DNA from 2 places in the Pseudoflavonifractor sp. HNCC25GI2 genome. Region 2 is predicted to be linked to the other one. Evidence: predicted binding sites of a transcription regulator. Region 2 holds the regulator's gene; the other holds the start of a gene.

Region 1 (14,360 bases), on a different contig from region 2:
AAAACCGCCGCGCCCGGCCGCCCTCCGTCTGCTCGTAGGACTGGATGTAGCCCTTGTCCTCCAATGTGTGGAGGAAGGGGTACAGGCTGCCCTGGCTCATACAGAAGACGTCTTCCGACAGCAGGGCCATCTGCTGGATCAGCTGATAGCCGTACATGTCCTGGCGGCTGAGCAGCTTCAGAATAATCAGCTCGTGGCTGCCCTTGGACAGCTCTTTGTTTACCCTCATATAGACACCTCTATTCAAGAGGCATTATATACCTCTTTATCAGAGGCGTCAAGAGGCGGGAAAAAGTTTCTGCCCCACCTTGCGTAAAGGGTCGGATTGTGATATGATTTTTCGACGGTAATTAGGGTATTAGGAAGAATGCAGGAGGAGGAGCGCATATGCGGCATTTGATTGATTTCGGCGACCTGCCCCGGGAGGAATGGGACAGCCTTTACGCCCGGGCCAGTGAGATCATAGACAACCCCGGAAAGTTTATTGATGTGTGCCGGGGAAAGGTATCGGCCAACCTGTTTTACGAGCCCTCCACCCGCACTAATTTTTCCTTTCAGACCGCTATGCTTCGCCTGGGCGGAACGGTGTTCGGCTTTGCCGACCCCAATTCCTCCTCGGTAGCCAAGGGCGAGACCCTGAAGGACACCATTAAAATGGTTTCCGGCTATGCCGACGTGATTGTGATGCGTACCCCCTGGGAGGGAGCGGCCAAGGCGGCCTCTCTCTACTCCCATGTGCCGGTGGTCAATGCGGGAGACGGGGGACACATGCACCCCACCCAGACCATGGCTGACCTGACCACCATGACCCGCCTGCTGGGCGGCGTGGACGGCCTGTCCCTGGGCCTGTGCGGCGACTTGAAAAACGGCCGGACTGTCCACTCCCTCATCAAGGCCATGGCCAAGTTCCAGAATATCCAGTTTTTCCTCATCGCACCCCGGGAGCTGGCCATTCCCGATTACATGAGGGCCTTCATGCGGGAGAATGGAATGCGCTTTACCGAGGTCACTGGCCTGGAGGCGGTGATTCCTCAGCTGGATGTGCTGTATATGACCCGCATCCAGAAGGAGCGATTTGTGGATCCCCTGGAGTATGAGCGCAACAAGGGCATCTATATCCTGACCCGGCGCAAGCTGGACCGGGCCAAGAAGAATATGCTGGTTATGCACCCGCTGCCCCGGGTAGACGAGATTACGGTGGATGTGGATGACGACCCCCGGGCGGTCTACTTCCAGCAGGCCCGGTACGGCATGTTTGCCCGTATGGCTCTGCTGGAGCATCTGGCCCTTCAGCCCCGGCAGGAGACGGTGCCCCCGGTGGAGATTGGAACCAAGCCGGTTTGTTCCAACCCCAGGTGCATTACCCAGACCCAGCCCTATCTGCCTCCTCTGGTGAAGAAGATCGGCGGCGTGGACTGCTGCGGCTTCTGCGACGCGGCGCTGCGGTGACATTGGACTGCCCGGAGGCACCTTCAAGGCCTCCGGGCAGAAAGAAATGAAAAAAAGGATTGACAATTAGCCCTGCACTGTGGTATCATTTTGAAGCTGACATGAGAGACATGGCGGCGTCTGTGCGGGTGTAGTTCAATGGTAGAATCCCAGCCTTCCAAGCTGGTCGCGTGGGTTCGATTCCCATCACCCGCTCCATATGCGCCTGTAGCTCAGGTGGATAGAGCAACTGCCTTCTAAGCAGTGGGTCAGGGGTTCGAGTCCCTTCAGGCGTGCCATTTCGAATTAATGGCGATGATTTTGGTTTTCCGTCATGCCGTTGCTATATGGTGGGTGTAGCTCAGTTGGTTAGAGCACCGGATTGTGGTTCCGGGTGTCGAGGGTTCGAGTCCCTTTACCCACCCCACATTTAGGCGGAAGGGCCGGAGCTTCGGCTCCGGCCCTAACCCTTTTTTCTGATGAATATACAGGGGTGTAGCCAAGTGGTAAGGCAAGGGACTTTGACTCCCTCACTCGCTGGTTCGAGTCCAGCCATCCCTGCCAGCTTTTTTCATGCCTCTGCATGTTTGAATAGAATATGACCCAGTAGCTCAGTCGGCAGAGCACCTGCCTTTTAAGCAGGGTGTCCGGAGTTCGAATCTCCGCTGGGTCACCAAAAAGAAAGACACGCCTAGGCGTGTCTTTCTTTTTGGTTTCGGCCGAGAGTTTATGGTGTTGTAGTATTAAATGTGACCGAAAGTTGAGCCTTTGTTGTATTGCCAAAGGGTTGGTGCCCCAAGAGATTTGTGACGATGTGAAATCTGTAGAAGTCTGGGACGTTAAACACGAAAAACATTGAAAATATTAGTGAGCGTAGCAAAAATAAGGAGTCTAAAACCTGTGAGTATGAAAAGATTTCTTTTGAGTGCAAAACTTTTAAGTTGTATATAAACAATAGGTACACTGTTTTAGATTGATAGGGTTATCATTGTTTGATATACTTTAATTAAAGCCAACAATGACACTATTACCGGGGTTAAAGGATGAGAGCATGGAATTCTCGATCGGCGAAAACATAATAGTGTGGCAAAAGTATAATCCTTTGGAATTAGGTATGATTTTTGCTTCACAGGACTATGTGAATTGCACTTCAGAGCTTACGATGGCACGAGTGTTGGGATATAATCCAACCAGAATTTGGATTAGAAACCTTTGGTACGACGTTATTCCTTTGCATGAACTGTACTACAAAAGAAATGAGGATGGTTATTTTAGATTTATATATATACAGATTAATGTGGATACTTTTGAGTACTATGTTGGAAAGGTAAATAGAAAACGATGGGGTGAACTGAGACGATATCAAGGTTCTGGGATAAAGTTTAAGAAGAAATACGCAAAACACTCAAAAGAATTTATTCGATATTATATTGTTGCTTGTAAAAGTGCTACTGAGACAGAGGAGGTTGAAGCTTCTATTGTTAATGAGGATTTGCTAAAAGATCCGTTTTGCTTAAACCTTGTTTGTGGCGGAGGTGGTACGGCTACTCACAACAATAGGAATGAGCAGCAAGCGAGAAAGAGAAAATATATGGCGGAGCATCCTGAACAATATCAGGCTATGATACAAACTGCCAAAAAGTTATATTCTTCAGGCGATACTTATGCGCTGACCGAAAGAAATCAAAAAATAAAAGAAACAATGAATACAGCCGTATATAAAAAGATGACAAGTGCACGGATAAAAAGATGGCGATTAGAACACCCCGAAGAGTATGAAAAGGCGAGAGAAAATAATTGTATGGCAAATCAAACGGAAGCATCTAAAGAGAAAAGAAAGCAATCGTACAAAAGGTGGGCTCAAAACCATCCAGAAGAATATGAAAAACAAACGTTACATAGGATTGCAGCCTGTCAAACAAATTTGGCGAAAGAAAAGCGTAAACGGTCTTTGAGAGAGTGGAATACTTCTCATCCAGAGGAAGCAAAAGCAAATTCGTTGAAAAGAACTGCGGCATCTGTCCAGAAATGCCAAAAGGCAGTGAATATGCTCGATTTGCAAACTGGAGAAATAATACACTCCTTTGAAAGTCAACACGCTGCGGCGGAGTGGCTTGTTTCGCAGGGAATTGCTAAAAACCGGAATTGTGTGAGTTCTATAAGTGCTGTTTGTCTGAAACGGCCGTGCTCGACCGGCTATGGATATAGGAAAAAGGCGTATGGGTTTGGATGGGAGTTCAAGGAAGAATAACAGAGTTATTCACTATGTGTCGGCTTTTGGTTTGAGCCCTAACAATATAGCAATAGCAGTATCTTTAGATAGATGTGATATTACCAAAGAAGAAGGACACGACAACGTCGTGTCCTTCTTCTTGTTTTTATGATAAAACTTACTTGGAGCGCTTCAGAACCTCCAGCAGGAAGTTCCAGACCCGCTGAACAGAGGAGATGCTCATTCTCTCTCTGGGGGTGTGGACCTCCAGCAGGTTGGGGCCAAGAGAGACGCAATCCAGACCGGGCATCATTCCGGCAAAGATGCCGCACTCCAGTCCGGCGTGGATGGCCTCGATTTTCGGGTCCTTGCCGTACTGATCGCGGAACACCTCCACCAGCAGCTCACGCAGAGGAGATTCCTCCTGATACTGCCAGCCGGCATATTCTCCGGTAAACTCCACCCGGCCGCCCAGCTGCTCCATCAGGCAGCTGAGACGCTCCTTGAGCATCTGCTTCTGGGAGTCGATGGAGCTGCGCACGCTGTAAGAAGTCCGCACGGTATCTTCACTGGTGGCCAGAATTCCCATATTAAGAGAAGTCTGGACCAAGCCGTGAATTTCGGCGCTCATGGCCTCAATTCCGTTGGGCAGGCACTGGAGCATGCAGATGACCTTTGCCGTAGAGGAGGGATCCAGAGGGAGTTCGGCTGCTTCCGCCGCTTCCGACTTGACAAACAGGGCGGGATCGGTGGTGTGGTACTCGTTCTGCAGAATGTGCTCCATATCCCGGACCACTTGCTGGGCAGCCTGAGCATCGGATACAACCACGACCGCACGGGTTTCCACGGGGATAGCGTTGTCCTTCAGACCGCCGTCCACGCGCTGGATGCACATTTGGGTCTTCTGCGACAGGGTGCGGAGCACCCGGCCCATGAGCTTGTTGGCGTTGGCACGGCCCTTGTGAATCTCCATACCGGAGTGTCCGCCGGTGAGACCTCCCACGGTAATCAGGAGAGCAGTGCCCGCAAAGGGGGCACGGACAACGGGAAGAATGCAGGAGGTGGTGTTGCCTCCGGCGCAGCTGACGGTAAAGATTTCCTCTGTCTCGGAGTCCAGGTTAATCATTTTTCTTCCCTTCAGAGGGGAGACATCCATAGCAACGGCACCCAGCAGGCCGATTTCCTCGTCGGTGGTGAATACGGCCTCGATCCGGGGAGCGGGCAGAGTCTTGTCATCCAAAACAGCCATGGCCATGGCTACGGCGATGCCGTCGTCGCTGCCCAGAGTGGTACCCTTGGCATAGACATAGTCTCCGTCAATGGCCAGATCCAGGCCCTCACGCTCCATATCCTTGGTGCAATCTGCAGCCTTTTCACACACCATGTCCAGATGGCCCTGGAGAATGATGGGCTGAGCGTCCTCATAGCCGGGAGCAGCCGGCTTGATGATGATCACGTTGTTGCTGGCATCCTGATGGTACTCCAGTCCGCGCTCCTTGGCGAAAGCTACACACCAATCGCTGATTGCCTTCGTGTTCCGGGAGCCATGGGGAATGGCGCACATGGCCTCAAACAACGAAAATACCTTCTTGGGTTCCAGATGTTCCAAAACCTGCATTATTGTTTTGCTCCTTTCAAAAACTGCTTATCTTAGACAAAAGCGGCCGCCGGGCAGCTCCTTGACCAGCAGCTGCTCCGTCATATACTGGGCCAGCTTGGGGGCAAATAGCCGAGGGCTTTGTACGGCAGCCTTTTTCCTGGACCAGAATTGTCCTGCCTTTACGTCCTTGCACAGCCGGCCCATCTCCTCCAGGGAAATGCTTTCGTGCTTTTTCAGATAGTTTACCACCTTCCGGGCGCTTTTGCTCAGCAAAATCCGCTCCAGGTCCTCCTGCTGGGTCATGCTTTTATGAAGACCCCAGGTATACAGCACAGCGGTGACCAGGGCGAAGGCCAAAATGCCCAGAATGATCTGCGGCGTACTCAAGACTTCACCCGATCCTTTCCCTGAAACAAGATAAACTTGTTGTTGTGCAAAATCTGCATATAGTGTACCAGCCGGTCATAGAGAGGCTCGGCCTTGTCGCCGAATTGCTCCTTCATCCGCTGGGCCAGCTGGCCCACGGTGCGCCGGCCATCCAGCTCCTTCCAGAGAAAGCTGCCGTACTCGTCCAACTTGATGTGGCTGACCCGGGGCGTGTGGAAGAACTTCTGCGCGATGGCAGCGTAGAAGCCGCGGTGGACCATATGGATGGTGACAATGCCCTCCTCGTCCTCGCTCCAGTCGTTTTGGGGATTTATGATGGGGATGAAATCCAAATAGTTGTTGTTCTTTTTACTGGCCATATCGGTTTCTCCTCATGGATAAATAGCCCAAGCCGGGCCGCATACACAAGTATACAGCCCGGCTTGAAAAAAGACAATGTTTTATTTCTTCTTGCTGTCCTTGGTGGCGAAGAAGTAAATGGAGAGCAGAATCAGGGCAAAGCACACCAGGCCGCCGATGTTGCCGATGGAGAACAGCTCGCTGATGTTGATCTTGTCGCTGAGGTAGAGGGTCTTGCCCTCGGCGTTCAGACCCATGGGGATGACCGCCAGCACAGCCAGCAGGATGCCTACGATACCCTCGCCGGCGATGAGGCCGGAGGAGTACAGAACACCGGACTGAACCACGTTGTCCTTGGCCTTCTCAGAGGCGTACTTGCGCTTCTCCAGGTACCAGCGCAGCAGGCCGCCCAGCACCATGGGCACGGACAGGTAGATGGGCAGATAGAGGCCGATGGCGAAGGGCAGTACCGGGATGCCCAGCACCTCCACCACCAGGGCGATGAACACGCCCACGAACACCAGGTTCCAGGGCAGGTTGCCGCCCATAACACCCTCGACGATCATCTTCATCAGGACTGCCTGGGGAGCGGGCAGGTCCTCAGTGCCGTAGCCGCCCCACGCGTTGCTCAGCAGGTACAGGATGGCACCGATGGCCACGGCGGACACCGCCACGCCGATCAGCTCGCCGATCTGCTGCTTCTTGGGAGTGGCGCCCACCAGGAAGCCGGTCTTCAGGTCCTGGGAGGTATCGCCGGCGATGGCGGCAATGACGCAGATGATACCGCCGATGACAATGGCGGCGATCATGCCGTTGATGCCGTCGTTGCCGGTGGCCTTCAGCAGCAGGGTGGAGATGAGCAGGGTGGCGATGGCCATGCCGGAGACGGGGTTATTGGAGGAACCAATGAGACCCACCATCCGGGAGGACACGGTGGCAAAGAAGAAGCCGAAGACGATGACAATCAGGGCGGTGAACAGGTTCAGGGGGATGACGGGCAGCAGCCACATCACCACGGCCACCACCAGGATGCCCAGCAGAACGATCTTCATGGAGATGTCCTGCTCAGTGCGCAGGGTGCTGTTGCTCCGGCCCTTGCCGTAGTCGCCCATGGCATCCTTGAAGGTGCGCACGATGAGGGGCAGGGACTTGATGAGGCTGAGCACACCGCCGCAGGCCACGGCGCCGGCGCCGATATAGCGCAGGAAGTTGCTCCACAGGTTGGACACGCCGCCGGGGGCAGCGATCAGCTCGTTGATGGTCTTGTCCGCGGGGAACAGAACCAGGTCGCCGCCGAACAGGGCCATCAGAGGCATGATGACGAACCAGCCCAGCACGCCGCCGGCGAACAGATAGGAGGACACCTTCACGCCGCAGATATAGCCCACACCGGCCAGAGCGGGCAGCACGTCAATGCCGACGCCGGAACCCTTGTAGGGGGCGATGTCGTAGGTGATCTCGCTGGGGAACAGCTTCAGACCATCGGCAATGAACTTGTAGAGGGCAGCGATGCCCAGACCGGAGAACACGGTGGAGGCCTTGGCGCCGCCCTCTTCACCGGCAATGAGCACCTCGGCACAGGCCTGTCCTTCGGGGTAGGCCAGCACGCCGTGCTCCTTGACGATCAGAGCGCTGCGCAGGGGGATCATCATCAGAACGCCCAGCACACCGCCGCACAGGGCGATGAGACCGATCTCCACCAGGGAGGGTACATCGCAAAGACCATCCTTTGCCCACATGAACAGGGCAGGCAGAGTGAAGATGGCACCGGCGGCCACGGACTCACCGGCGGAACCGATGGTCTGGACCATGTTGTTCTCCAGAATGGAGTCGCGGCGCAGGATCTTGCGGATAACTCCCATGGAGATGACCGCGGCGGGGATGGAGGCAGACACCGTCATACCCACGCGCAGGCCAAGGTACGCGTTTGCTCCGCCGAAGACAATGGCCAGAATAGCGCCCAGGACGATGGAGACCACCGTGAACTCAGGCATGACCTTGTCTGCCGGAACATAAGGTTGGAATTTTTTCTCTTCCACGATATTCGTTCCCTTCTGTCTATTTGCTGTGCGGAGGACGCTCCATACTCACTTCTGCGACAGGAACATAACACACAACCTCACCATTTTATTAAAATATCTTTGGCTCGTCAAGTTTTCTCGGAAATTTCTCCGAATGTATCCAGTGGAAGATTATACACCGCTGTCCGCCGGGGTGCAGCGGATGGGCAGAGTACGGAAGATTTGCTCCACCGCGCCCTCATAGTGGGCGGTGTCCTGAGCCTTGCGGATCTGCTTGAGAAGCTTTTCACTTCCCTCAAACAGGGTGCCCAGGTAGCTCCACAGCTCCTTCATATGGAAGATGGTGTTGCGCCCGCTGCGGAAGGCCTCCAGATAGCTGTGATAGAGCTCGTCGTGGAAAGCCCGCAGCTCCTCCACGGTGGGAGGCGGGCCGCCCTTGGCCTGACGGATGAGGGCGGGGTTTCGCAGCAGCCCTTGACCCAGCATAAGGGACTGTACCCTGGGATAGTCCCGGAGAAGGGCTTCACAGTCCTCCGGGGTGAACAGCCCACCGTTGTAGCACAGAAGACCGGGGTAGTCCCGGTGGGCCAGTGAAAATTCTTTCCGGCGCACCGGCTCCTTATAAAAATCCTTCCGCACCCGGGGGTGGACAATGAGCAGGGAGATGGGGTAGCGGGACAGGAGCTCCAGCAGGGGTCCGAACTCCTCCGGGGATTCCAGGCCCAGCCGGGTCTTTACCGACACCGGCCCCTGAACCCCGGCGAAGATGCCGTCCAGCAGTTCCTCCAGGGCGGAGAGGTCGGAAAGCAGCCCGGCCCCCTTGCCCTTGGCCACCACGGTGCCGGAGGGACAGCCCAGGTTCAGGTTGACCTCGTCATAGCCCATATCAAAGAGGGCATTGGCCGCCCAGCAGAAATCCCCGCTGTCCCGGGTCAGGAGCTGGGGCACCGCCCGGAAGCCCTGGTTGTGCTCGGGAGCGGTCTCCCGCAGGTCCCGGGGGGTGAACACACGGTCCCGGGTGGGGGTGAGAAAGGGCATGTAGTAGGCGTCCACGCCGGGGAAGTATTTGTGGTGGATGCGGCGGTACAGAGCGCCGGTAACTCCCTCCATGGGGGCAAAGTAATATTCCAAGTGGGTGTTCCCTCCTGTGGGTTATGGATGAAAAAGGACGCATCCCAGCCGCCGCTCCAGCCCGGGAGCCAGGCGCAGCAGGGCCGTGTCGTAGAGGGCCAGGGTGCCCACGCCCATGAGCCAGAGCAGCAGGTTTTCCCACGCCGGGCCCAGGCCCAGGGCGTCCAGGCCCATGAGGGCCAGCAGGGCGGCGTAGAGGAGCAGCAGGGCCGCGCCGAAGCAGGCCCCCTTGGCCAGGCGGCGTACCAGACTGGGCAGACGGTCCAGTGTGGGCTTGACCGCCGGGTACCAGCCCACAAGACCCAGAAACAGGGCAGCCATCTCCCGGTCGGGCACCAGCATCAGCCCTAAAAGGCCCGAAGCCGCCCACAGGCACAGGGCGGTACGGGTCCCCCAGGCCCGGCGCACCAGATAGACCGGGATGCCCGCCAGCATGGGGCACACATAGGTCAGCACGCCGAAGGCGCTGCCCACCGCCATCAGCACCACGGACAGCCCGGCGCACAGCCCGCACACTGCCGTCCGGCGGCACAGGCTGCGGATGGACTCACTTCTGCCGGCCATCCACGTAGGCGCTGGCGGCCAGACCGGCCACGGCCCCGTCGCCAACGGCAGTGGTGAGCTGCCGCACCGACTTGACCCGGCAGTCCCCGGCGGCAAAGACGCCGGGCAGGCTGGTGGCGCAGTTCTCCCCGGCCAGGAAGTAGCCCTGGTCGTCGGTCATCACCAGGTTGGCAAAGACCTGGCTGTGGGGCTCCTGGCCCACGGCCACGAAGAGACCGTCCACAGGGAGGTCCAGGGTCTTGTCCTGCTTCAAATCCCGCAAGGTCAGGCCGGTGAGGCCCTCGGGGCCGCTTTGGAGCGTCTCCACCGTGCAGCTGAGCCGGAACTCCACATTGTTTTTCTCCCGCAGCTGCTGCACCAGGCGGCTCTCTCCCCGGAACAGGTCCCGGCGGTGGATGACGGTCACCTTGGAGCACCGGGCGGAGAGGAACAGGGCCTCCTGGAGGGCGGTGTCCCCACCGCCTACCACGGCCACAGGCCGCCCCTGGTAGAAGGCTCCGTCGCACACGGCGCAGTAGGACACACCCAGCCCGATGAGGTCGTCCTCCCCCTGAAGGCCCAGCTTCCGGTGGCTCACGCCCGTGGCCAGCACCAGGGCGGTGGCGGAATAGCGCCCCTGGGGGGTGGTCAGCTCAAAAAGACCGTTCTGGGTGCGCAGGAAGGTGACCTCCTCCATGCGCACATGGACCCCCAGGGCCTGGACCTGCTCCGTCAGGGCCTGGGCAAACTGGGCGCCGCTCATGCCGGGCAGACCGGGGTAGTTGTCCACCAGGGGGGAGTACTGGATCTGGCCTCCGGTGCTCTCGCCCTCCAACACCAGCACGTCCTTGCCCGCCCGGGCGGCATACAGGGCGGCAGTCAGGCCCGCAGGGCCTCCGCCCACTACAATTACGTCATACATGGTGAAACTCCTCCCTTGTGGATGTAAGGTTGATGGAAAAAGGCGGCCCCGGAAGAACCGGGGCCGCCTTCATTGTACCGCAGACAGGGGGAAAATGCAACGCTCAGCCCACGCTGGCGGGACGAATCTCGTCCAGGAAGGTGCGGATGGCGCCCAGGCCAACCAGCTTCACGGGGGCCTTGCCGTCCTCCACCACCAGAGTGGGGGCCTGGCGTACGCCATAGCGTACGGTGAGGTCGGGGTTCTCCTCGGCCAGCACCTTCCGGTAGGGAACCCCGGCCTGACCCAGCAGCTTTTCCGCCTGGGCACAGTTGGGGCAGGTGCGGGTGGCAAAGAGCATCAGCTCTCCGGAGAGGGTGGGGGCGGCAGGCCGGGCTTCCACCGTAACCTGACTTCCGGCAATGCCGGCCCGGCGCAGGTGGGAGCGGCCGATGTCGTACACCTTCCGGTCCTTGAACTCCTGGGTCTTGCCGTCGTTCCAGTTCTTCACCGGACGGTAGTAGCCGGTGATGCGGCTGTATACCTCGGCCTCCTTGCCGCAGTAGGGGCAGACGTGCTGCTCGCCGGTGAGGTAGCCGTGGTCGGCGCAGACGGAGTAGGTGGGGGACATGGTGTAGTAGGGGAGCCGGTAATTCTCCGCAATCTTCCGTACCAGGTTGGCCGCCGCCTTCCAGTCGGGCAGCTTCTCACCCAGGAAGGCGTGGAACACGGTGCCCGAGGTGTAGAGAGTCTGCAGCTCGTCCTGGATGTCCAGGGCGGAGAAGATGTCCTCGGTGTAGCCCACAGGCAGGTGAGAGGAGTTGGTGTAGTAGGGGGTGCCGTTTTCGTTGGCGGTGATGATATCGGGGAACTGGGCCTTGTCGTGCTTGGCAAAGCGGTAGGTGGTGGACTCGGCGGGGGTGGCCTCCAGGTTGTAGAGGTCACCGTAGGCCTCCTGATAGTCGGAGAGGCGCTCACGCATGTGGTTGAGCACGTCCTTGGCAAAGGCCTGGGTGGCGGGATGGGTGAGGTCCTGCTGGAGCCACTTGGCGTTGAGGCCCACCTCGTTCATGCCGATGAGGCCGATGGTGGAGAAATGGTTATCAAAGGTGCCGAGATAACGCTTTGTATAGGGATAGAGGCCCGCGTCCAGCAGCTTGGTGATGACGGTGCGCTTGGTTTTCAGGCTGCGGGCGGCGATGTCCATGAGCTTGTCCAGGCGCTTATAGAAGTCGGCCTCGTCGCTGGCCTGATAGGCGATGCGGGGCAGGTTGATGGTGACCACGCCCACAGAGCCGGTGGACTCGCCGGAGCCAAAGAAGCCGCCGGACTTTTTGCGCAGCTCACGGAGGTCCAGGCGCAGGCGGCAGCACATGGACCGCACGTCGGAGGGCTCCATGTCGGAGTTGATGTAGTTGGAGAAATAGGGGGTGCCGTACTTGGCGGTCATCTCAAAGAGGAGCTTGTTGTTCTCCGTCTCGGACCAGTCGAAGTCCCGGGTGATGGAGTAGGTGGGGATGGGGTACTGGAAGCCGCGGCCGTTGGCGTCGCCCTCGATCATGATCTCGATGAAGGCGCGGTTGACCATGTCCATTTCCTTCTTGCAGTCCCCGTAGGTAAAGTCCATCTCCTTGCCGCCCACGATGGCAGGCTGGTTCGCAAGGTCCTTGGGTACCGTCCAGTCCAGGGTGATGTTGGAGAAGGGAGCCTGGGTGCCCCAGCGGGAGGGAGTGTTCACGCCGTAGACAAAGCACTGGATGCACTGCTTGACTTCCTTCTGGGTCAGGTTGTCCACCTTGACGAAGGGGGCCAGGTAGGTGTCGAAGGAGGAGAAGGCCTGGGCGCCCGCCCACTCGTTCTGCATGATGCCCAGGAAGTTCACCATCTGGTTGCAGAGGGTGGACAGGTGCTTGGCGGGAGCGGAGGTGATTTTTCCGGGAATGCCCCCCAGTCCCTCCTGGATGAGCTGCTTTAAAGACCAGCCGGCGCAGTAGCCGGTGAGCATGGAGAGGTCATGGATGTGGATGTCGGCGCTGCGGTGGGCGTCGGCCACCTCCTGGTCGTAGATCTCACTGAGCCAGTAGTTGGCGGTGATGGCGCCGGAGTTGGAGAGAATGAGGCCGCCCACGGAGTAGGTGACGGTGGAGTTCTCCTTCACCCGCCAGTCGTTGATCTGGAGGTAGTCATCCACCAGGTCCTTGTAGTTGAGCAGAGCGGAGTTGACGTTGCGGATCTTCTCCCGCTGCTTGCGGTAGAGAATGTAGGCCTTGGCCACATCGGCGTAGCCCGCCTCGGACAATACCTTCTCCACGCTGTCCTGAATATCCTCCACGGCGATGCGGCCGTCCTTGATCTTGGGCTCAAAGTCGGCGGTCACCCGCAGGGCCAGCATGTCAATGACGCTGGGGTGAAACTGCTTGTTGACGGCCTGAAAGGCCTTGGTGATGGCCGCGCTGATTTTTGAAAGCTCAAATTCGGCGGCGGCGCCGTCCCGTTTGGTTACCTGGTACATGACAATCCCTCCACCTTGTCTTTGGTATCTTTTCTGGTATTATGGCAAGAAAAGCCGGGAATCATCCCGGCGGTACTGCGCCCCTTAACTATAGCACGCAGCCCCGTTTGCGTCAATATATGGTTTTCCTTTTTTGGAATAAACACAATATATTGTTTTGGTGCACAAAAAGGCGAGGATGGTTTTTGTCATCCTCGCCAAAAGAAAAATTAGTCAACCCCCCGCAGCTCCACCTGGGGGATGAAGGGCCGGACCAGGGCGGCAAAGCCCTCCATTTCTTCCCGGGAGCAGGGGCGCAGACCGGGAGAGAGCACCGTGTCCCGGTCCACAAAGGCCTGGAGGAAGTACCGCCTGGCCCCCTTCAGCCAGGGGCCGATGGCCCGGAAGGAGTCCTCATTGTGGAGTTCCCGCACCACCGTGGTGCGGAACTCGTAGTCCACCCTGCCCTCCAGCAGCAGGGCCGCGCTCTCCCGGTAGGGTTCCACATCCAGACCGGGCACTCCGGCGGTCTCGGGGTAGCGGTCGGGGCTGTTTTTGATGTCCATGGCCACGTAGTCCACAAGGCCCCGGCGGATCACGTCCTCCAGAGCCCGGGGAAAGCCGCCGTTGGTGTCCAGCTTCAGGAGGAAGCCCTTTTCCTTCACAGCCTCCAGCAGCCGGGGCAGTTCGGGCCGCAGCAGAGGCTCGCCCCCGGTGATGCACACGCCGTCCAAAAGGCCCCGGCGCCGGTCCAGGAAGGTGAGCAGCTCCTCCAGATTCATCAGGGCGGGGCCAGGCGTGAGCACCAGCTCTCCGTTGTGGCAGAAGGGGCAGCGCAGGTTGCAGCCCCCCAGAAATACGGTGCAGGCCACCTTGCCCGGGTAGTCCAGCAGCGTCAGCTTCTGAAGACCCTGAATGTCCATGTGGGAGCCTCCCTCTCCGCCCGGGGCGGTGTCGATTCTCTCCCATTGTAGTCCCGGTGTCCGCCCCTGTCAACGGCCCGTTTTCCCGAAAAATTCACTCCCCTTTGTATTTTCTCCTGGTTGCGATTCCTCCTCGTATATGCCGCTCGGCCTTATTTTCCTCCAGCACCTGCTTTACCTGGAGGTACAGCGTGCGGTTGAAGGCGGGCAGGCGCTCGGCCAGATCCTTGTGTGCCGTGGTGGTAATCGGTGTCGTCAACGAAGGTGTCTGTGAGGGAAAATGGAATATCAATTCCGTTCTCTCCCATATTGAAATAGACATAGATTTCTTCCTTGGAAACAACCCGAATTTCACGGACAATTTTCTTGAGGCGGATATTATCC
Region 2 (14,360 bases):
TTCAGCCAGCGCATGCTGGAGGTGACAGACTCCAGATTGGGAAGAATATCGGTGCGCAGCCACGCCTCCAGCGAGTCTGCGGCGGAGGTGTAATAAGGCATAATGGCCTCCTCCACCCCGGGGTTATCCTCCAAAAACTTCTGGAGCCACGTTTGCACCCCTTCAATATAGCCGGGAAAGGCATTGACCAGTCCCACCACGCTCAAATAGACCTGAGGCAGCACCATAGCCAGAAGAATGTAAATCAGAAGTGCCGCAAACAGCATGCTGAAAATAATGGCCAGAACATTCAAAAAACGCAGGTTTTTGGAATCTGCCAAGGTGGCATTAGGCGTCATTGCGGTCAGAAAACGCAAAATATGCCGATGGATAGGCAGCAGCAGAAACGCCAGGACCATCCCCATAAAAATGGGGCGCAGAATATGAGCTATTGTGCTGAACACAGCATATACATCGCCGGCATGAAACAGCAGGAAAAAGAGGAAAATCGCACCTGCAATCACACAAAATGCTGTTACGCCCAACGCCACATAAGATTGATATTTGCTTTGCTTCACCGCCGCACCTGCTTTTCCATTAAACTTTCAGCTCTGTCTCCTTGGCATTGAGCACGCTCTCATAGCGCTTCAGCACCGGAGCAACCAGCTGAGCAAGGAACTCCTCCACCTGCTGGGGGCACCGGCCAATATAACGGCTGGGCTCCAGATGGGCAGTCAGCTCCTCCTTGGTCATGCCGAAGGAGGGATCCTCCGCGATGAGGTCAATGAGGTTGTTGGCCAGGCCACGGTCTTTGACGTTCTTGCCCGCCTCAATGGAATGGACACGAATCCGCTCGTGGAGCTCCTGACGGTTTCCGCCCCGCTTAACGGCATCCATCATGATGTTCTCGCTGGCCATAAAGGGCAGCTCCTCCAGCACGTGCTTCTCAATTACCTTGGGATGCACCACCAGACCGGATGCCACATTCATATAGATGTTCAAAATCGCATCCACGGCCAGGAACGCCTCAGGCACCGAGATGCGCTTGTTGGCCGAGTCGTCCAGGGTCCGCTCAAACCACTGGGTAGCGGTGGTAATGGCCGGATTGCCCACGTCCACGATCACATACCGGGCCAGGGAGCAGATCCGCTCACAGCGCATGGGATTTCGCTTATAGGGCATGGCGGAAGAGCCAATCTGGTTCTTCTCGAAGGGCTCCTCCACCTCCTTTAGGTGGCACAGCAGGCGCATGTCTGTGGCAAATTTACTGGCGCTCTGGGCAATCCCCGCCAGGGTGGAAACCACATTGTAGTCCATCTTCCGGGAGTAGGTCTGTCCGCTAACGGGCACAACGCCTGTAAAGCCCATTTCCTTGGCAATCTTCTCCTCCAGCTGCTTGACCTTCTCGTGGTCGCCCTCGAACAGCTCCAGGAAGGAGGCCTGAGTACCGGTGGTGCCCTTGGAGCCCAGAAGCTTCAGAGTGGAGATACGGTACTCCACCTCCTCCAGGTCCATAAGAAGATCATTCATCCAAAGGGTAGCCCGCTTGCCAACGGTGACCAACTGGGCCGCCTGGAAATGGGTAAAGCCCAGGGTGGGCATAGCCTTATACTGGTCGGCAAAGGAGGCCAGATGGGCAATTACCTGCACCAGCTTGGTCCGAACCAGCTCCAGACCTTCCCGCATCAAAATCACATCGGTGTTGTCGCCCACGTAGCAGCTGGTAGCGCCCAGGTGAATGATGGGCATCGCCTTGGGGCAGAGCTCGCCGTAGGTGTGAACATGCGCCATCACGTCATGGCGCAGCTTCTTCTCCCACTGGGCTGCCCGCTCATAGTCAATATCGGTGATATGAGCCTCCAGCTCGTCCACCTGCTCCTGGGTAACCGGAAGCCCCAGCTCCATCTCCGCGCGTGCCAGCGCGACCCAAAGCCGACGCCAGGTAGAGAATTTTTTATCCGCAGAAAAGATATACAGCATCTCATCGCTGGCGTAGCGGGAGGACAAGGGGCTCTCATACGTATTGGTTGCCATATCGTTTTAACCTCTTCTTCCTTATATCTGTCTGAAGTATTGGGAATTTAGTTTCATTATACCTGACCGTCCCGGCAGATACCACCCCTTTCCAAAAGTTTTACAAAATTTTTGTATGGAGGCGTATTTCCGGTCCAAGTCAGGGCTCAAAAAGGCAGAACAAGGGAAGCGGCACCCGTAAGAGTACCGCTTCCCCTTCTGATTTTATCGGATTAAATGGTCTCGCCGGCCAGGAACTTCTCCAGGCGGTTCAGACCCTCTTTGATGTTCTCCATGGAGGTAGCGTAGGACCAGCGCACAAAATTGGGCGCGCCAAAGCCGGTGCCGGGCACCACAGCCACCTTGCCGTACTTCAGGAACAGGTTGCCGAAATCGTCGGCGTCCCGAATCACGGTGCCGTGGAGCTCTTTGCCGATGAGCTTCTCAATGTTCATCATGACATAGAAGGCACCCTCAGGCTTGATGCAGCTGACCCCATCAATGGAATTCATGCGCTCAACCATATAGTTGCGGCGCTCCTCAAAGGCACGGCGCATCTCATCCACCGTCTCCTGAGAGGCAGACAGAGCCGCGGCAGAGGCCTTCTGGGAAATGGAGCAGGCGGAGCCGGCGCAGTGGCTCAGGAAGTTGGAAATCACCTTGGCAACCTTGGGGTTGGCCGCCACATAACCAATCCGCCAGCCGGTCATGGCGTAGGACTTGGAGACACCGTTAATGAGCAGGGTACGCTCCTTGGCCTCCTCGCTCAGGGCAGCGAAGCTGACAAACTCCCGGTTGTCATAGGCCAAACGGTAATAGATCTCATCGGAGATGACGTAGATGTCCTTCTCCACGCACACCTTGGCAATGGCCTCCAGCTCCTCACGGCTATACATCATGCCGGTGGGGTTGGAGGGATTGTTCAAAATGATGCACTTGGTCTTGGGGGTGATAGCCGCAGCCAGCTTCTCCGCCGTCAGCTTGAAGTGCTCCGCCTCAGAGGCATTCACCACCACAGGGGTGGCGCCCACCATCTGAATCAGCTCCAGATAGCTGACCCAGTAGGGCGCGGGCAGAATCACCTCGTCCCCGGGGTTCACCAGGGCGCGCAGAGCCACATACACACAGGTCTTGGCGCCGTTGGACACTGCAATCTGGGCAGGCTCATACTCCAGCCCGCAGTCGTCCTTCAGCCGCTGGCAGATGGCCTTTCGAAGCTCCACAGTACCGGCTGCAGGGGTATAACGGGTTTCATTGTTCTCAATGGCCTGAATACCGGCCTGCTTGATGTGGTCGGGCGTGGGGAAATCCGGCTCACCAGCGCCGAATCCGATAACATCCAACCCTTCCGCCTTCATCTGCTTAAACATGGAGTCAATGGCCAAAGTGGTAGAGGGCTCCACCGCCAGGGCGATCTTAGACAACTCCTTCATGCTGCGTCCTCCTTCTTATATCTGCTGATAAACAGTGTGTTTCGCATGGCATATTATATTCGCTGGTCCTTAGAAATGCAAGAGGGAATTTCCAAATTTGCAAAAATTCCGTTTCTTCCTACCAAATATACAGAAAGAGGCCCCGGTAAGCGGGGCCTCTTTATGAGAAATGCAGTTTACAACGCAGCGCGAATCAATTCTCCCATCCGAACCGTACCAATTGCCTGCTCACCCGGAGCGGCAATATCAGCCGTACGCCAGCCGGCGTTGAGGACGGAATCCACCGCCTTTTCGATGGCGGCGGCCTCCTCGGGCAAGTGGAAGGAATAGCGGAACATCATGGCCACGGACAAGATGGTGGCGATGGGGTTGGCCTTATCCTGCCCGGCGATGTCGGGGGCAGAGCCGTGGATGGGCTCGTAGAGGCCGGGGGCTGTATCGCCGATGGAGGCGGAAGGCAGCAGGCCGATGGACCCAGTAATCATGGAGGCCTCGTCGGAGAGAATGTCACCGAACATATTCTCGGTGACTACCACGTCAAACTGCCCCGGATCCCGCACCAGCTGCATGGCGGCGTTGTCCACCAGCACATCAGAATACTCTACGTCGGAGTACTCCTCCGCCAGGCGGTGCATGACCTTGCGCCACAGACGGCTGGTCTCCAGCACATTGGCCTTGTCCACACTGGCCAGCTTCTTCCCGCGCAGGCGGGCCAGCTCAAAAGCCCGGCGGCCGATGCGCTCAATCTCCATCTCGGAGTAGGCCATCCGGTCAGCGGCCTCCTCCCCTCTGTCCTCCGTCTGATAGCTCTCGCGCTTTCCGAAGTAAATGCCGCCGGTGAGCTCCCGGACGATCATCAGGTCGATGCCCTTGTCTGCCGTCTCCTTCTTCAGGGGGCAGGCATCCGCCAGTGCGGGACGCAGGGCGGCGGGACGCAGGTTGGCATAGAGCCCCAGGTCCTTTCGAATGGACAGCAGAGCGGTCTCCGGCCGCTTCTCCGGGTCGGTGGAGTGTCCCCACTTGGGACCGCCCACCGCGCCCAGCAGAACTGCGTCACAGGCCTTGCAGGCCTCGGCCGTACCGTCAGGATAGCTTTTGCCCACAGCGTCAATGGCACAGCCGCCCATCAGTACATCCGTATAAGTAAAGGTGTGGCCGAACTTCTCCCCCACGGCTTCCATGACCTTTACCGCCTCGCCCACTACCTCGGGGCCGATACCATCACCGCGGATCAGCGCAATTTTGTAATTCATTTCGCCACCCCCCGGGCCTTCAGAGAATTGAGCAGGCCGCCGCTCTTGATGATGCCGTCAATAAACTCGGGGAAGGGCGCAGCCTGCCAGGTCTTGCCCTGGGTAGAATCGGTGATGATGCCGGTGGCGAAATCCACCTCCACCTGGTCCCCGGCCTGGATCTCCTCCGCCGCCTGAGCGCACTCCACAATGGGCAGACCAATGTTGATGGAGTTGCGGTAGAAGATACGGGCAAAGGACGGAGCGATGACGCACTTTACGCCGCAGGACTTGATGGCCAGGGGGGCATGCTCCCGGGAGGAGCCACAGCCGAAGTTGGGACCAGCCACAATGATGTCGCCCTCTTCCACCGTAGAGGCAAAATTCGCATCAATGTCCTCCATGCAGTGGGAGGCCAGGGCCGCGGGCGAGGGGTCATTCAAATGCCGGGCAGGGATGATGACGTCAGTGTCCACATTGGCGCCGTATTTATAAACCTTCATTGGGTGTCAATCCTTTCTGAAAATCAGGAATCGGACGTTCGTTAAAGAAGAAGCGAGCCACTCCCCTTTTGAACCGCCCAGAGGCGAAACGAAGTTTCGCACAAAATTCTTTGCCAAGCTTTCTTTTAAGAAAGCTTGCGGGGGTCGGCCACACAGCCGGCAATGGCGGAGGCGGCCGCCACATCAGGAGAGGCCAAAATGACCTCGGAGGTCACGTGGCCCATGCGGCCCACAAAGTTGCGGTTGGTGGTGGAGACGGTGCGCTCCCCCTCAGCCATCACGCCCATGTGTCCGCCCAGGCAGGGCCCACAGGTGGGGGTGGAGACGGCAGCACCGGCCTCGATGAAGATCTGGATGAGCCCCTCCTTCATGGCCTGGAGCACAATCTCCTGGGTGGCGGGAATGACGATGCAGCGCACGTTATCCGCCACCTTTTTGCCCCTCATCACAGCGGCAGCGGCCCGCAGGTCACTGATGCGGCCATTGGTGCAGGAGCCGATGACCACCTGGTTGATGGGCAGTCCCGCCACCTCGCTGACCACCTTGGTGTTCTCCGGCAGGTGAGGCATGGCAACGGTGGGCTCAAGCTTATCGAGATCAATGATGATCTCGCTGTCGTACTCCGCGTCCTCATCGGCGGCAAAGGCCTCGCATGGGCGGTTCACACGGCCGTTGATGTACTCCATGGTCTTCTCATCCACGGGGAAAATGCCGTTCTTGCCGCCGGCCTCAATGGCCATGTTGGAGATGGTAAAGCGGTCGTCCATGGACAGGGAGGCCACGCCTTCTCCCGCAAACTCCAGCGACTTATAGAGGGCGCCGTCCACGCCGATGGCACCGATGAGGTGCAGAATTACATCCTTGCCGGACACGTGGGGCTGCAGCTTCCCCTTCAAAGTAACCTTAATGGCAGAGGGCACCTTGAACCACAGAAGTCCGGTGGCCATGGCCGCGGCCATATCGGTGGAGCCAATGCCGGTGGAGAAGGCGCCCAGGGCGCCATAGGTACAAGTATGGGAGTCAGCGCCTACGATGACCTCGCCCGGGGCGCACAGTCCCTTCTCGGGCAGCAGGGCGTGCTCCACTCCCATGTGGCCCACATCAAAGAAATTGGTAATGTTGTGCTTGTGGGCGAAATTCCGCGCCTGGAGACAGAGCTCAGCGGACTTAATGTCCTTGCAGGGGGTGTAGTGGTCCAAAACAATGGAAATCTTATCCTTGTCAAAGACCTGCGTGAAGCCGGCCTTTTCAAACTCCGTGATGGCTACCGGCGTGGTGATATCGTTGCCCAGCACCATATTAACCCGGGCCTCAATCAGCTGACCGGGCACCACCCGATCCAGGCCCGCTGCCTTGGCCAAAATTTTCTGTGTCATGGTCATACCCATTTCACATTCCTCCTCACTGTTTTTTTCTGGATGGGTCCAGTATGACAGATCCCTTGCCAAAAGAATGTAAACTATGATACAATCTATCAAAAGAATGAAAATCAGGTGATCGGCATGGAACTCTTCCATCTGGATATCCCCCCAAACATCTGGCGCCCCTTTGCAGAGCATCGGGCTCCTATTCACTGCTCCCCCGGCTTTCTCATTTATCTCCAGGGGACGGAGGCCACCTGCTTTTACTATTTAAAAGAGGGGCGCGTCAAAAGCTTTATGCAGTCGGAGGACGGTGGCGAACGGGTTTTAAATCTCTACACGGCGGGCAGTCTCTTTGGTGAGGCCTCCTTTTTTGATGAACTGCCCAGAGTGTCCTCTGCCGTCGCCCTTACACCCTGTCAACTGATTCCCATTGACAGGGAGCTTGTTACCCAGGCTTTCTCCCGGGATCCGGAGCTGGCTTTGGCCATGATGAAATACCTGGCCCGCACCGTCCGTCTGCTCTCCCGCCAGGTGGACCAGATGGCCTTTCGTCCTGCCCGTTGGCGGGTGGCGTGGTACCTCCTCTCCCTGGCCTCGGAACAGCCTGACATCTCCTGCACCCAGGAGGAGATTGCCGCCTGTGTCTCTGTCAGCCGGATTACGGTAAGCCGGATTCTAAATGAGCTGGCCAAAGAGGGGATTTTGGAGCTCGGCTATCGCTGCGTCCGGATTCTGAACCGCCCCGCCCTGGAAGCGCTGTGCCGGGACTGAGTATCTTCTCCCGTCCCTTGTCAACCCCGGTAAACCATGGTAAAATAGATGGAAAATTTGAAGAGAGCGGAGCGGTATACCATGACAAACTACTTTCATCTGAACATCGAACGTGACAAGCTATTATCCTTGTCAAGTCTTGGACTTGCTCATCTTGGAGACAGCGTATATGAGGTCATGGTGCGCTCCTGGCTGTGTCTGCACGGCGCTGCCAAGGTGAAGGACCTTCACCGGGCCACAGTGAGCTATGTAGCCGCCCCAGCCCAGGCCAAGCGGACCGAGCGCATTCTGCCTATCCTCACCCAGGAGGAACAGGATGTGTTCCGTCGGGGCCGCAACACCGCCCCCCACTCGGTTCCCAAGGCGGCCAGCCGCGGGGAATATCAGACTGCCACCGGGCTGGAGGCCCTGTTTGGCTGGCTCTATCTCCAGGGACGGACTGATCGGCTCAACGAGCTGTTTGCCCTGATGATGGAAGAGCCTACGGAATAACTCCCCCATTCTTTTTCACTATCCCAAATTGCGAGGTGATTCCCCATGCCATTGGACGCCCTGTGTCTGTCCGGGCTGGTGCACGAACTGAATACCGCTCTGGTAGGCGGAAAAATTGATAAAATCTATCAGCCCGGCCGGGATGAGGTGATTTTGGCCCTGCGTACTCCCTCGGGCAACCGGAGGCTGCTGCTCTCTGCCAACCCCAACCATCCCCGCCCCCAGCTGACCGAGCTTTCCCGGGAAAACCCCGACGTCCCTCCCATGTTCTGCATGCTGCTGCGCAAGCACCTCACCGGGGGACGGATTCTGGACATCAAGCAGCCCCCGCTGGAGCGGGTGGTGGAGTTCTGTCTGGAGACTTTGGATGAGCTGGGAGATCGGGTGGAGCGTTCCCTTGTACTGGAGGCTATGGGCCGCCATTCCAACCTGATTTTGCTGGACGGGGAGGGCCGTATCACGGACTGCCTGCGCCGGGTGGACAGCGACATGTCCGCCAAACGCCAGGTGTTGCCCGGCATGTTCTACCGCCTCCCCCCTGCCCAGACCAAGCGCAGCCCGCTGGGTCTCAGTCGCGAGGAGCTGCAGCGGCTGCTGGACAGCGCCCCGGAGGAGACACAGGCCGACCAGTGGCTGCTGGACACCTTTGGAGGTCTCTCCCCCCTCATTTGTCGGGAGCTAGCCTTTCAGGCCGGCGGCAGCACGGATGTGCGGCTGAACGTTCTGGGCGAGGAAGGCCGCCAGCGGCTGCTGGATGGACTGGAAGACCTCCTTCATTCCATATCGGAATATTCCTTTACACCTACTCTGATTTCAATGGATGGAAAGCCAAAGGATTTCACCTTCCGCTTCATCGGTCAATATGGCGCAGCCGCCCAGCTGACCGCTTTCCCCACCTTTTCCGCCCTGATGGACCAGTTTTATGAGCAGCGGGAGAGCATGGAGCGTATCCGCCAGCGGGGCCAGGATCTCATCCGGTCGGTGACCAACGCCCGGGACCGCACCGCCCGCAAGCTGGCCAACCAGGAAAAGGAGGTTGCCGCTACCCTGGACCGGGACCGACTGCGCCAGTTTGGCGACCTCATTACCTCCAACCTGTACGCCATGAAAAAGGGCATGTCCTCCCTGCGCACCTCCAACTACTATGACCCGGAAGGCGCGGAGGTGGACATCCCCCTAGACACCCTCCTCACGCCCCAGCAGAACGCCGCCAAGTACTATAAGGAGTACAACAAGGCCAAGACCGCCCAGGCTATGCTTACCATCCAGATTGAGAAGGGAAAAAAGGAGCTGGATTATTTAAACAGCGTGCTGGAATCCATCTCCCTGGCCGAGGGCGAAAAGGATCTCCAGGAGATTCGTCAGGAGCTCACTGACACCGGCTATCTCCGCCGCCCCTCCAAGGCCAAGGGGCGGGACAAGCGGGTGACCTCCAAGCCCATGGAGTTTCGCTCCTCTGCCAGGCTTCGCATCTCTGTGGGAAAGAATAACACCCAAAACGATCTGCTCACCTGTAAGCTGGCCTCCAAGCAGGACATCTGGTTCCACACTCAAAAAATTCACGGCTCCCACGTCATTCTCTGGACGGAGGGAACTCAACCTGACCTACAAAGTCTCCACGAGGCCGCCTGTCTAGCCGCCTGGTTCTCCCAGGGCCGGGAGTCCAGCAAGGTGGCGGTGGATTACACGCCGGTGAAATTTGTGAAGAAGCCCGGAGGCGCCCGGCCCGGCATGGTGGTTTACACCACCTACGAGACCGCCTATGTCACCCCCAGTGAAGAGCTGGTCAAACAGCTGAAGCACCGATAAGAGAGTAAAAATGAGCCTGACCTTCGTGGTCAGGCTCATTTTTTATTCTTCCACTGAAATGGGATAGTGCTCCGTAAAACAGCCCTCGCAAAAACCGCACTGGGCATCGGGCGCCAGGTGACGAAGGTTCTCAATAGAAAGGTACTCCAGACTGTCCGCCCCGGTCATTGCTTCAATTTCCTCCAGGGAGTGGTGACAGGCAATCAGCTTTTCCTTGTCGGGAATATCGGTGCCGAAATAGCAGGGAGAAATGAAGGGCGGCGCCGACACCCGCATATGGACCTGGGTCGCTCCCGCCTCCCGGAGCAGATTAATAATCTGGCTGCAGGTGGTACCGCGGACAATGGAATCGTCCACCATCACCACACGCTTCCCCTCCACCTCGCTGCGCAGGGCAGACAGCTTAATGCGCACAGCCTGCTCCCGGCTGGTCTGGTCCGGCGTAATGAAGGTACGGCCCACATACCGGTTTTTCACGAACCCCATGCCCAGGGGAATTCCGCTCTCCAAGGCATAGCCCCGGGCCGCATCCAGGCCGGAGTCCGGCACTCCAACCACCAGGTCCGCTTTCACCGGCTTCTGCCGGGCCAGCAGGCGGCCGGCGTTCAGCCGGGCCTGGTGCACTGACTGCCCGGCAATGACCGAATCAGGACGAGCAAAATAGATATACTCAAAGATACACATATGGGACAGCCCGCGGCAGTTGTCCCGGATGGAGGTCACCTTTCCGTCCCGGACCACCACAATTTCACCCGGGTCCAGTTCGCGCTCCACCTGTCCGCCCACCGCCTCAATGGCGCAGGATTCCGAGGCAAAGAGAATCGTCTCCCCTTTCCGCCCCATGCACAGCGGCCGGAAGCCCCAGGGGTCCCGACAGGCGATCAGTTTCTCCGGGGACATGACCAATAAGGAGAATGCTCCCCGCAGCTTGGAGGCCGCCCGGCATACCGCCTCCTCCACGCTGCCGCAGTGCAGCCGCTCCTGGGCAATGGCGTAGGCAATCAGCTCCGAGTCGCTGCTGGTATGGAAGATAGCTCCCTTATATTCAAACTCCTGGCGCAGCTTGTCCACCCCAACCAGATTGCCGTTGTGAACCACAGCCAGCGTTCCCTTCACATATTTGATGGTCAGCGGCTGGGCGTTTTCCCGCTCTCCTGCCCCAGTGGTGGCGTAGCGTACATGGCCCACTGCCATGGTCCCGTTCAAACGCTCCAGCCGCTCCCGGTTGAACACCTCGCTGACCAGCCCTACATCCTTATAACAGGACTGCTCCCGGTTGTTCATTGCCGCAATCCCACAGGCCTCCTGTCCCCGGTGTTGGAGGGCATAGAGCCCATAATAGGTCGTCTGAGCACAGCCGCCTTTGGAATCCCAGATTCCAAATACGCCGCACTCCTCGTGCAGTCCCCACCCCTCTTGCTTTGTCTGCGTCTCTGGTTCCATGTTGTGCCGCATCCCCTTTCGAAAAAAAGACAACGGTGCCCACTTCAGGCACCGTTGTCTGTACCTTCATTATAAAAGATCAGTTTTTCCTATTTCAAGAAAAAACGTCCGAAAAAACACACGATATTTTTTTGCTTTCCCGGTCCGTCCAATGCAACCTACACAATTTTAATCCAGATGGCCACAGTTTCAAAAAGGACTATTCAAATTTTGGAAATTATGTTATGATACATTCATACCAGTGAGAATCCTTAGGAGGTACGTTTATGAAATGCCCCTTCTGTTCCCATTTAGAGAGTAAGGTTGTCGATTCCCGTCCCGCCGATGAGGGCGCCAGTATCCGGAGACGACGGGAATGCCTGTCCTGCCATAAGCGCTTTACCACCTATGAGACCATGGAAAGTCTTCCTCTGGTAGTGGTCAAAAAGGACGGCAGCCGCCAGAGCTTTGACCGCAACAAAGTGATGGCCGGTTTGATCCGCGCCTGCGAGAAGCGCCCCGTGCCCTACAACACCCTGGAGAATATGGTCAATGAAATCGAGCAGGTCCTCCAGAACAAAATGGAGCGTGAGGTTCCTTCCACCGAAATCGGTGAACTGGTGATGGAGCGTCTGAAAAAGATTGACGAGGTGGCCTACGTCCGCTTTGCCTCCGTCTACCGCCAGTTCAAGGACATCAACACCTTTATGCATGAATTGAACAAGCTGCTGGAGGACAAATAAGTCCGTTTGCTTTCCGTTATCGTTTCCGGCCCGGAGCTTTCCGGGCCGGATTTTTTGTTGCTCCTTCCTCCTGACTCAGTTGTGGCAGACGAAAAATATCCGGCAGTGCTCCGCACCATGCACTCCGTTTTCTCATAGGATGGGGAAAAAACGGAGGTATTTCTATGCCTATTATTTATCTCTCCCCTTCCACTCAGGAGAACAATTACTTTGTCAACGGCGGCACCGAGGAACAGTACATGAATCTGCTGGCAGATAAAATGATTCCCTATCTGGATGCTTCCGGCATCCGCTATGTGCGCAACACCCCCAGCATGACAGCCGCCTCCTCCATCGCCGCGTCCAACGCCGGGAACTACGACCTGCACCTTGCCCTTCATTCCAATGCAGCTCCGGAATCCAAGTACGGCACCGCGCGGGGCTCCATCGTGTTCTATTACCCCAACAGCTCCAAGGGGCGGCGTGCGGCGGAAATCATTGCCGATGGCTTGAGGGACATCTATCCGGATCCCAATCTGGTCCGCGCAGAGGGCACCACTGCCATCGGAGAGGTGCGCCGGGTCCGCGCTCCATCCGTTTTTCTGGAGCTGGCTTTTCACGACAACGTAGCTGACGCCAATTGGATCAAAGACAATCTGGATGCCATCGCCCGGAACCTGGTCATCTCGTTGACCGAATACTTTGGAATTCCCTTCTATGAGGCCGAGATCAACCGCTCCGGCACCGTGGATGTGTCCTGGGGCGTACTGAACATTCGGGCACAGCCCAATTTAAATGCAGCGATTCTGGCCCAGGCCCCTGACGGTGCCCCTCTCACCATTCTCAATCGCTCCAATGGATGGTACCTTGTCAATTACAACGGTACCATTGGCTATGCCAGCGGTGACTTCATCACCATCAACTGAGGAGGCGCCGCAATGGAGATTCATGTGGTAAGGCCGGGTGAAACCCTCTATTCTGTGGCGCTCCGGTATGGAGTCCCCATGTCTCAGCTCATAAATGACAATCAGCTCACCGACCCATCCCGTCTGGTGGTTGGGCAGACTCTGGTCATTCAATATCCCCTGCTCACCCATACAGTGCATTCTGGCGACACATTGTATTCCATCGCCGCCTCCCACGGCACCACGGTGCGCCAGCTGCTTCGCAACAACCCGATTCTGGGCGGCGACGAGCAGCTCACCCCCGGTCAGGTACTCACCGTCTCGTTCCGCCAGGAACCGCTGGGCACTCTCTCGGTCAACGGGTATGCAGAGCCCACCATAGCTCCCGCTCTTCTCCGTCGCACACTCCCCTACTTGTCCGACCTGACCCCATTCACCTACGGGTTTACCCCGCGCGGCGCACTCATTCCGCTGGAGGACACCGCACTGATCGAGTCTGCTCTTCAGACGGAAGTACGTCCGGTCCTGCATCTGTCCACGCTTACCCGGGACGGGACTTTCTCCAACGAACTCTCCCACATTGCCCTGACCGATATGGCGGTCCAGACCAGGCTCATTTCCGAGCTTCTGCGCGCCGTGGATCAGCGAGGCTACCGCGGTGTGGACATTGACTTTGAATTTGTCTATGGAGAAGACGCCCAGGCCTATGCTCAATTTATTGACCGCCTGCGCATCAATCTAAGTCCTATGGGAATTCCGGTCATTGTGGCGCTGGCACCCAAGGTCTTTGCCCAGCAGCAGGGAGACCTCTACGAAGGGCACGATTATGCTGCCCTCAGTCAGGCGGCTGATTTTGTGCTTCTGATGACCTATGAGTGGGGTTATACCTATGGACCGCCCATGGCAGTGGCCCCCATTCGGAATGTACGCCAGGTGGTGGATTACGCCCTAACCGAAATGGCACCGGAAAAAATCTATCTTGGAATTCCCAATTACGGCTACGACTGGACGCTCCCCTTCCGCCAGGGCAGCCGTGCCCGCTCCATCTCCAACCCAGAGGCGGTCACCATCGCCGCCGACCACTACGCTGCCATCCGCTTTGACGAAGCGGCGCAATCGCCCTGGTTCCGCTATGTGGATGACAGCGGCCAGGAGCATGAGGTGTGGTTCGAGGATGCCAGAAGCATTCGCGCCAAGCTGGACCTGGCCCGCACCTATGGTCTGCGGGGCGTAAGCTACTGGAACTTGATGCGGCCCTTCCCCCAAAACTGGGCAGTACTCAATGCCCTGTACCGCATTCGGGAAGAACTTTAAGTCCGGGGCTGGATTTTTTCTCGTGCATGGTGTAAAATTCTCCTCGAAACTGCACAAAGGAGGACATCACCATGTCTGTTTCTGTTGGAATGAAGGGCCGCTGTGAGGCCACTGTGGACGACAGCTTAACCGCGCAGGCCGCCGGCTCCGGTACTTTGCCCGTCTTCGCCACCCCCTGGATGTGCGCCCTGATGGAAAAGGCCGCCTGGACCGCCGTGGCTCCCGGCCTCGGAGAGGGCGAGAGCACCGTTGGCACTAAGCTGAGCATCTCCCATGTCTCCGCTACCCCGGTGGGATTGAAGGTCTGGGCGGAGAGCGAGGTCACTCTGGTGGACGGCAAGCGCATTGAGTTTACCGTCAGCGCCTACGACGAGAAGGGGCTTATCGGCTCTGGTACCCAC

The links. Region 2 encodes NrdR, which represses ribonucleotide reductase genes. Its sites were predicted from a motif close to CACNANATNTNGTG; they were not measured.
Region 1: AC3YUO_RS01335 (ribonucleoside triphosphate reductase) is a predicted target of NrdR. The motif match lies at 13,218-13,231, and genes of this name have one in related genera.

The regions. Positions count from the first base shown of each region.
Region 1 is NZ_JBYUOW010000001.1:288,696-303,055, reverse strand. It holds gene AC3YUO_RS01410 (PadR family transcriptional regulator) at 1-229, opposite strand, end outside; gene pyrB (aspartate carbamoyltransferase) at 388-1,449, shown strand; tRNA gene AC3YUO_RS01400 (tRNA-Gly) at 1,574-1,647, shown strand; tRNA gene AC3YUO_RS01395 (tRNA-Arg) at 1,651-1,727, shown strand; tRNA gene AC3YUO_RS01390 (tRNA-His) at 1,779-1,855, shown strand; tRNA gene AC3YUO_RS01385 (tRNA-Gln) at 1,918-1,992, shown strand; tRNA gene AC3YUO_RS01380 (tRNA-Lys) at 2,029-2,104, shown strand; gene AC3YUO_RS01375 (GIY-YIG nuclease family protein) at 2,480-3,679, shown strand; gene AC3YUO_RS01370 (aminoacyl-histidine dipeptidase) at 3,819-5,258, opposite strand; gene AC3YUO_RS01365 (hypothetical protein) at 5,286-5,627, opposite strand; gene AC3YUO_RS01360 (PqqD family protein) at 5,624-5,986, opposite strand; gene AC3YUO_RS01355 (OPT family oligopeptide transporter) at 6,068-8,005, opposite strand; gene AC3YUO_RS01350 (tRNA dihydrouridine synthase) at 8,159-9,118, opposite strand; gene AC3YUO_RS01345 (hypothetical protein) at 9,140-9,682, opposite strand; gene AC3YUO_RS01340 (NAD(P)/FAD-dependent oxidoreductase) at 9,666-10,583, opposite strand; gene AC3YUO_RS01335 (ribonucleoside triphosphate reductase) at 10,687-13,074, opposite strand; gene AC3YUO_RS01330 (anaerobic ribonucleoside-triphosphate reductase activating protein) at 13,284-13,976, opposite strand; gene AC3YUO_RS01325 (sporulation transcriptional regulator SpoIIID) at 14,071-14,166, opposite strand; gene AC3YUO_RS01320 (recombinase family protein) at 14,129-14,360, opposite strand, start outside.
Region 2 is NZ_JBYUOW010000004.1:286,972-301,331, reverse strand. It holds gene AC3YUO_RS08100 (AI-2E family transporter) at 1-503, opposite strand, end outside; gene purB (adenylosuccinate lyase) at 577-2,013, opposite strand; gene AC3YUO_RS08090 (pyridoxal phosphate-dependent aminotransferase) at 2,226-3,425, opposite strand; gene leuB (3-isopropylmalate dehydrogenase) at 3,602-4,678, opposite strand; gene AC3YUO_RS08080 (3-isopropylmalate dehydratase small subunit) at 4,675-5,160, opposite strand; gene leuC (3-isopropylmalate dehydratase large subunit) at 5,286-6,548, opposite strand; gene AC3YUO_RS08070 (Crp/Fnr family transcriptional regulator) at 6,663-7,295, shown strand; gene AC3YUO_RS08065 (Mini-ribonuclease 3) at 7,377-7,787, shown strand; gene AC3YUO_RS08060 (Rqc2 family fibronectin-binding protein) at 7,833-9,596, shown strand; gene purF (amidophosphoribosyltransferase) at 9,639-11,039, opposite strand; gene nrdR (transcriptional regulator NrdR) at 11,306-11,761, shown strand; gene AC3YUO_RS08045 (N-acetylmuramoyl-L-alanine amidase) at 11,926-12,666, shown strand; gene AC3YUO_RS08040 (LysM peptidoglycan-binding domain-containing protein) at 12,679-13,959, shown strand; gene AC3YUO_RS08035 (thioesterase family protein) at 14,031-14,360, shown strand, end outside.